DNA from 2 places in the Pseudomonas sp. VD-NE ins genome. Region 2 is predicted to be linked to the other one. Evidence: predicted binding sites of a transcription regulator. Region 2 holds the regulator's gene; the other holds the start of a gene.
What was found. Region 2 encodes FliA, which starts transcription of late flagellar genes. Its sites were predicted from a motif close to CTAAAGTTTNNNNNNNNNNNGCCGNTAA; they were not measured.

Region 1 (3,414 bases), 3.3 Mb from region 2:
GCCGACGTAACGGTTTTCAACGATGTCGAGACGGCCAATACCGTGAGCGCCACCGATCTTGTTCAGCGTCGCCAGCACGGTGGCCGGGGTCATTTCGACGCCGTCCAGTGCAACGATGTCGCCGTTACGGTAGGTCAGTTCCAGGTACTGTGGTTTGTCAGGAGCGTTCTCCGGGGAGACGGTCCATTTCCACATGTCTTCTTCGTGCTCGGTCCAGGTGTCTTCCAGCACGCCACCTTCATAGGAGATGTGCAGCAGGTTGGCGTCCATCGAGTACGGGGACTTCTTCTTGCCGTGACGCTCGATCGGGATCGCATGCTTCTCGGCGTAGTCCATCAGTTTTTCGCGGGACAGCAGGTCCCATTCGCGCCAAGGAGCAATCACTTTCACGCCAGGCTTGAGCGCGTAGGCACCCAGTTCGAAACGCACCTGGTCGTTGCCCTTGCCGGTGGCGCCATGGGAAATGGCGTCAGCGCCGGTTTCGTTGGCGATTTCGATCAGACGTTTGGCGATCAGCGGACGTGCGATGGAAGTACCCAGCAGGTACTCGCCTTCGTAAACGGTGTTGGCGCGGAACATCGGGTACACGAAATCACGCACGAACTCTTCGCGCAGATCGTCGATGTAGATTTCTTTGACGCCCATGGCCTGGGCCTTGGCGCGGGCCGGCTCGACCTCTTCGCCTTGACCGAGATCAGCGGTGAAAGTCACCACTTCACAGTTATAAGTATCCTGCAGCCACTTGAGGATCACCGAAGTGTCCAGGCCGCCGGAATACGCCAGAACGACCTTGTTTACGTCCGCCATGCCATCACTCCACGGGGTTCTACGGAAAGCCGAGGAGTCTACCGCTCAAACGCGATAATTTACAGAGGCGCGACAGCTTAAGACGACAAAGCGACAGAATCTGTCGAGAGCACGACGATGACCGGCGGGTCAGGAAGTCGCTGCAGTGCTGGCTGGCGTGCTCGCTTGCGGTGCTGGAGCGGTCACTGGAGCCACGCGCGCCAGTTTGACATTGACCCGACGGTTCTTCGCGCGATTGGCCGCGTTGGTGTTCGGCACGATCGGATATTGCTCGCCATGGAAGCGCACGGTGATCTGTGATTCCTGAATGCCATTGGCCTTGAAGAAGTCGACCACTGCCAGCGCTCGGCGGCGCGACAGTTCACGGTTGGTCAGGCGATTGCCGCTGTTGTCCGAGTGGCCATCGAGTTCGATGTGATTGACCGTTGGATCGGCTTTCATGAATTCGAGCATCACTTGCAGTTTGGCCTTGGCGGCGGCGTCCAGATCAACGCCCTCGCCAGGGAAGCCGATCTGCGATTGCTTGATCTGGTCGAAATTCTGCGGCAGCAACTTCGCCACACAGGTCTGATAGTCGTTAAACGCCTTGCTGAACTTGACCGGCAACAAACGCACTTCCGACACGCGGCCATCACCCGACGCGCGACGTACTACCGGGCTGCGACCGTCCAGCAAACCGCTGATCAGGCCGCCGGCCTGCGACTGCGAACTGTTGAACAGCACGTTGCCGCTGCCGAGCCTCACAGAGCCAAGGTTGATGTCACCACGTCCCGGCTGCCAAGGGGCAGCCGCTGCCAGCAAGGTCGCCGAACCGCCGCCGAGCATGGCGTTGTAGGCGTTCAGACGGAATATCGCCTGCTCGCCCGCCTTGCGCACGAACTCACCCGAGCCGAAATCAGTGATCGGTTGGGTCAGACGACATTCGAACTTGTCGCCGGCGACCGTCCACTCAATGTTCTCCAGACGGGTCTGGTACGTGAGCGCCATCGCCGGAAGGCTGGCAAACACACTGAGCAAGGCTAAATAACGCTGGCGCACGGGAGGCTCCATTGGCTTCTGAAACACAAAGACCGATTCACACTATGTTTACGGCATACCTACGGGATATCGGAAGGTTCCCGCAAAACTTGATAGCGAGTGCCTGCAAGAGTCTTTTCCGGTAGCATTCGCCTCAGTTTGACCCGCCTGGAAGCCCCTCATGTCCGACCGCCTGACCCTGCTGCGTCCCGACGACTGGCACATTCATCTTCGCGATGGTGCCGTGTTGACCAATACCGTTGCCGATGTTGCGCGCACTTTTGGCCGCGCCATCATCATGCCCAACCTGGTACCTCCGGTGCGCAACGCCGCTGAAGCCGACGGCTATCGCCAGCGGATTCTGGCTGCCCGCCCGGCCGGCAGTCGCTTCGAGCCGCTGATGGTGCTGTACCTCACCGACCGCACCCAGCCCGAAGAAATTCGTGAAGCCAAGGCCAGCGGTTTCGTGTACGCCGCCAAGCTGTACCCGGCCGGCGCGACCACCAACTCCGACTCTGGTGTGACCAGCATCGACAAGATTCTGCCGGCAATCGAAGCCATGGCCGAAGTCGGCATGCCGCTGCTGATCCACGGTGAAGTCACCCGTGGCGACGTCGATGTGTTCGACCGCGAAAAGATTTTCATCGATGAGCACATGCGTCGCGTGGTCGAGCGTTTCCCGACCCTGAAAGTGGTGTTCGAACACATCACCACCGGCGACGCCGTGCAGTTCGTCAACGAAGCTTCGGCCAACGTTGGCGCGACCATCACCGCGCACCACCTGCTCTACAACCGCAACCACATGCTGGTGGGCGGAATTCGGCCGCACTTCTATTGCCTGCCGATCCTCAAACGCAATACACACCAGGAAGCCCTGCTCAACGCCGCCACCAGTGGCAGCGCGAAGTTCTTCCTCGGCACCGACTCGGCGCCGCACGCCCAGCACGCCAAGGAAGCCGCTTGCGGTTGTGCTGGCTGCTACACCGCGTACGCCGCCATCGAGATGTATGCCGAAGCCTTCGAACAGCGTAATGCGCTGGACAAGCTCGAAGCCTTCGCCAGCCTCAACGGCCCGCGTTTCTACGGCCTGCCGGCGAACACCGATCGCATCACCCTGGTTCGTGAAGAATGGACCGCCCCAACCAGCCTGCCGTTTGGCGAGCTGACCGTTATCCCGCTGCGCGCCGGTGAAAAACTGCGCTGGCGCCTGCTGGAGGAACACGCGTGAGTGAAGAGCATTTCGACGACGAACTGGACGGTCAAAGTGGTGGTGGCGGTTCCCGTCACCCGATGGCAGCACGCTTTCGCGGCTACCTGCCGGTTGTCGTCGACGTAGAAACCGGTGGTTTCAACTCGGCCACCGATGCGTTGCTGGAGATTGCCGCGACCACCATCGCCATGGATGAAAAGGGTTTTGTTTACCCGGACCACACCTACTTCTTCCGCGTTGAGCCGTTCGAAGGCGCCAACATTGAAGCAGCAGCGCTGGAGTTCACCGGGATCAAGCTCGATCACCCGCTGCGCATGGCAGTCAGCGAAGAAACCGCGCTGACCGACATTTTCCGTGGCATCCGCAAGGCGCTGAAGGCC
Region 2 (3,414 bases):
AAGAAGCCATGGCTGACATGTTCGCTGATATCTATCACAGCCCGACCAAGCAGGTAGGCTGAGGTATTCATGAACAGTTTTTGTACCTACATCGATGGTCTGCCATGCATTGTTCCGTTTGTGAACGCGCAGCCAGTAATGTGGCCTCCGTCTATGCAAGACAAGGTAAAGAAATAACATGGGCAGCATGCATCCCGTACAGGTGATCGCGGTGACCGGCGGCAAAGGTGGCGTCGGCAAGACTAACGTGTCAGTGAACTTGTCTCTGGCGCTGGCAGAGCTTGGCCGTCGGGTCATGCTGCTGGACGCCGATCTGGGACTGGCGAACGTCGACGTTTTGTTGGGTCTGACCCCTAAACGCACACTGGCCGACGTGATCGAAGGCCGCTGCGAATTGCGCGACGTGCTGTTGCAAGGCCCCGGTGGCATTCGCATCGTGCCGGCGGCGTCCGGCACACAGAGCATGGTCCACCTGAGCCCGGCGCAACATGCCGGTCTGATTCAGGCGTTCAGCGACATCGGCGACAATCTCGACGTACTGGTGATCGACACCGCTGCGGGTATTGGTGACTCGGTAGTCAGTTTCGTACGCGCCGCGCAAGAAGTGTTGCTGGTGGTCTGCGACGAGCCGACGTCCATTACCGACGCCTACGCGCTGATCAAATTGCTCAACCGCGATTACGGCATGAACCGCTTCCGCGTCCTCGCCAACATGGCGCAGAGCCCGCAGGAAGGGCGCAACCTGTTCGCCAAGTTGACCAAGGTCACGGATCGCTTCCTCGACGTCGCTCTACAATACGTCGGCGCCGTGCCTTACGACGAAAGCGTGCGTAAAGCGGTGCAGAAGCAGCGTGCGGTCTATGAAGCCTTCCCGCGTTCCAAGTGCGCGCTGGCGTTCAAGGCCATCGCGCAGAAGGTCGACACCTGGCCGCTGCCCGCCAACCCGCGCGGCCACCTTGAGTTTTTCGTCGAGCGCCTCGTGCAGCAAACGGCAGGGCCCGTGCTATGACCGCAAGCGGTATGAACTACTACAAGAAGTCGGCACGTGACGCGCAGTACGAACTGATCGAGCGTTACGCGCCACTGGTCAAACGCATTGCCTACCACTTGCTGGCACGCTTGCCGGCGAGTGTGCAGGTTGAAGATTTGATCCAGGCCGGGATGATCGGTCTGCTCGAAGTCTCGACCAAATATGACGCCAGCAAAGGCGCCAGTTTCGAAACGTACGCGGGCATTCGAATCCGCGGCGCGATGCTCGACGAAGTGCGCAAAGGGGACTGGGCGCCACGCTCGGTTCACCGCAATACCCGGATGGTCAGCGACGCGATTCGCTCAATTGAAGCTAAAACCGGCCGTGATGCTAAAGATCACGAGGTTGCGGCCGAACTCCAATTGAGTCTCGACGATTACTACGGGATTTTGAATGACACCTTGGGCAGCCGCCTGTTCAGTTTCGACGACCTGCTGCAGGACGGCGAACACGAAGGGCTGCACGAGGATGGCGCGAGTGCTCATCTTGAGCCGTCACGCGATCTGGAAGATGAACGTTTCCAGGCAGCGCTGGCGGACGCGATTGCCAATTTGCCGGAGCGTGAGCGACTGGTGTTGGCGCTGTACTACGACGAAGAGCTGAACCTCAAGGAGATCGGTGAAGTCCTTGGCGTCAGTGAATCGCGGGTCAGCCAGTTACACAGCCAGTGCGCGGCCCGTTTGCGGGGGCGTTTGGGGGAGTGGCGAGCGCGCTGAAGGCAGTGTGGGGACACTGCGAACGAGGCTGGTGCGGTGATGAACGGCACCGGTCTTGCTCTGTTGTGCTCCAGACAGTCTTCGAGTGCTGCGCCGATTGATTGAAGTGGCGCGTCCAGGTGCTGGGCGCGTTTAAGACTGCTTGGAGGTCGAATTGAACAAAGACATGAAAATCCTCATCGTTGATGACTTCTCAACGATGCGGCGGATCATCAAGAACCTGCTGCGTGATCTTGGGTTCACCAACACCGTCGAGGCTGACGATGGCGTGACTGCCATTCCAGTGCTCAACAGCGGAAGCATCGACTTTCTGGTAACAGACTGGAACATGCCGGGCATGACCGGTATCGACCTGCTGCGCCACGTGCGTGCCGATGAAAAACTCAAGCACCTGCCAGTGCTGATGGTGACTGCAGAAGCCAAGCGCGAGCAGATCATTGAAGCCGCTCAGGCCGGTGTAAACGGCTACGTAGTCAAACCTTTCACGGCTCAGGCGTTGAAAGACAAAATCGAGAAGATTTTCGAACGCATCGGCTGATGAACGCGCGGGGGAGCTATGGAGCATAACGAATCTTCACAGGGCGATTTCGAGTCGACCCTGAAAAAACACGCGGTCGAACTGGTCGAAAGCCTTGAAAAAGGCAGGTTCGGCGACGCTGTGCAACTGATCCATGAGCTCAATCAGACCCGTGACCGTGGCCTGTACCAGGAAGTGGGCAAGCTCACACGTGAATTGCACAGTGCGATCGTCAACTTCCAGATCGATCCGAACATGCCGCAGGCCGAGGAAGTGTCGCAAATCACCGACGCCACCGAACGCCTGGGCTATGTGGTCAAGCTGACAGAGGCCGCGGCCAACCGCACCATGGATCTGGTGGAAAGCGCCACGCCGGTGGTCAATGGTCTGGCTGACGAAGCCCAGACGTTGAGCGCCGATTGGGGCCGCTTCATGCGTCGCGAGGTCGGGGCTGAAGAGTTCCGTGAACTGGCGCGCCGGGTCGACGGTTTTCTGTCACGCAGCAGCACGGACAACCGTGCGGTGTCGAGCAATCTCAACGACATCCTGCTGGCCCAGGATTACCAGGACCTCACCGGTCAGGTGATCAAGCGTGTGACCCAACTGGTCACCGAAGTCGAAAGCAATTTGCTCAAACTCGTGCTCATGGCCAGTCAGGTCGACCGCTTTGCGGGCATCGAACATGACCGCGCCGCGATGCTTGCAGAAAAAGATCCACAAAAACATCTCTCGCAGGGTGAAGGTCCGCAGATTCATGCCGATAAACGAGAAGACGTTGTGTCCGGTCAGGACGATGTGGACGATTTGTTATCCAGCCTCGGGTTCTAGAGTTTTGGAATTTTAGGTTTTTTGGGTTTTTAGACCTGTAGGAGCACCCCATTAATGAGCTTCGGCGCCGATGAAGAGATCCTTCAGGATTTCCTGGTTGAGGCCGGCGAGATTCTTGAGCAACTGTCCGAACAACTGGTCGAGCTGGAAAGCCGTCCGGATGACGCAGATCTGCTCAACGCAATTTTTCGCGGTTTCCACACTGTAAAAGGGGGCGCCGGCTTCCTTCAGCTCAATGAGCTGGTGGAGTGCTGTCACATCGCCGAAAACGTGTTCGACATCCTGCGCAAGGGTGAACGTCGCGTTGATGCAGAACTGATGGA

Region 1: the regulator FliA is predicted to act here: its motif matches at 1,912-1,939, upstream of RMV17_RS23465 (flagellar protein MotY).

What each region holds. Positions count from the first base shown of each region.
Region 1 covers NZ_CP134772.1:5,268,599-5,272,012, forward strand. Annotated here, with positions in the region: gene RMV17_RS23460 (argininosuccinate synthase) at 1-807, opposite strand, end outside; gene RMV17_RS23465 (flagellar protein MotY) at 937-1,845, opposite strand; gene pyrC (dihydroorotase) at 2,006-3,052, shown strand; gene rnt (ribonuclease T) at 3,049-3,414, shown strand, end outside.
Region 2 covers NZ_CP134772.1:1,831,675-1,835,088, forward strand. Annotated here, with positions in the region: gene flhF (flagellar biosynthesis protein FlhF) at 1-62, shown strand, start outside; gene fleN (flagellar synthesis regulator FleN) at 179-1,009, shown strand; gene fliA (RNA polymerase sigma factor FliA) at 1,006-1,746, shown strand; gene RMV17_RS08055 (chemotaxis response regulator CheY) at 1,913-2,284, shown strand; gene RMV17_RS08060 (protein phosphatase CheZ) at 2,303-3,091, shown strand; gene RMV17_RS08065 (chemotaxis protein CheA) at 3,146-3,414, shown strand, end outside.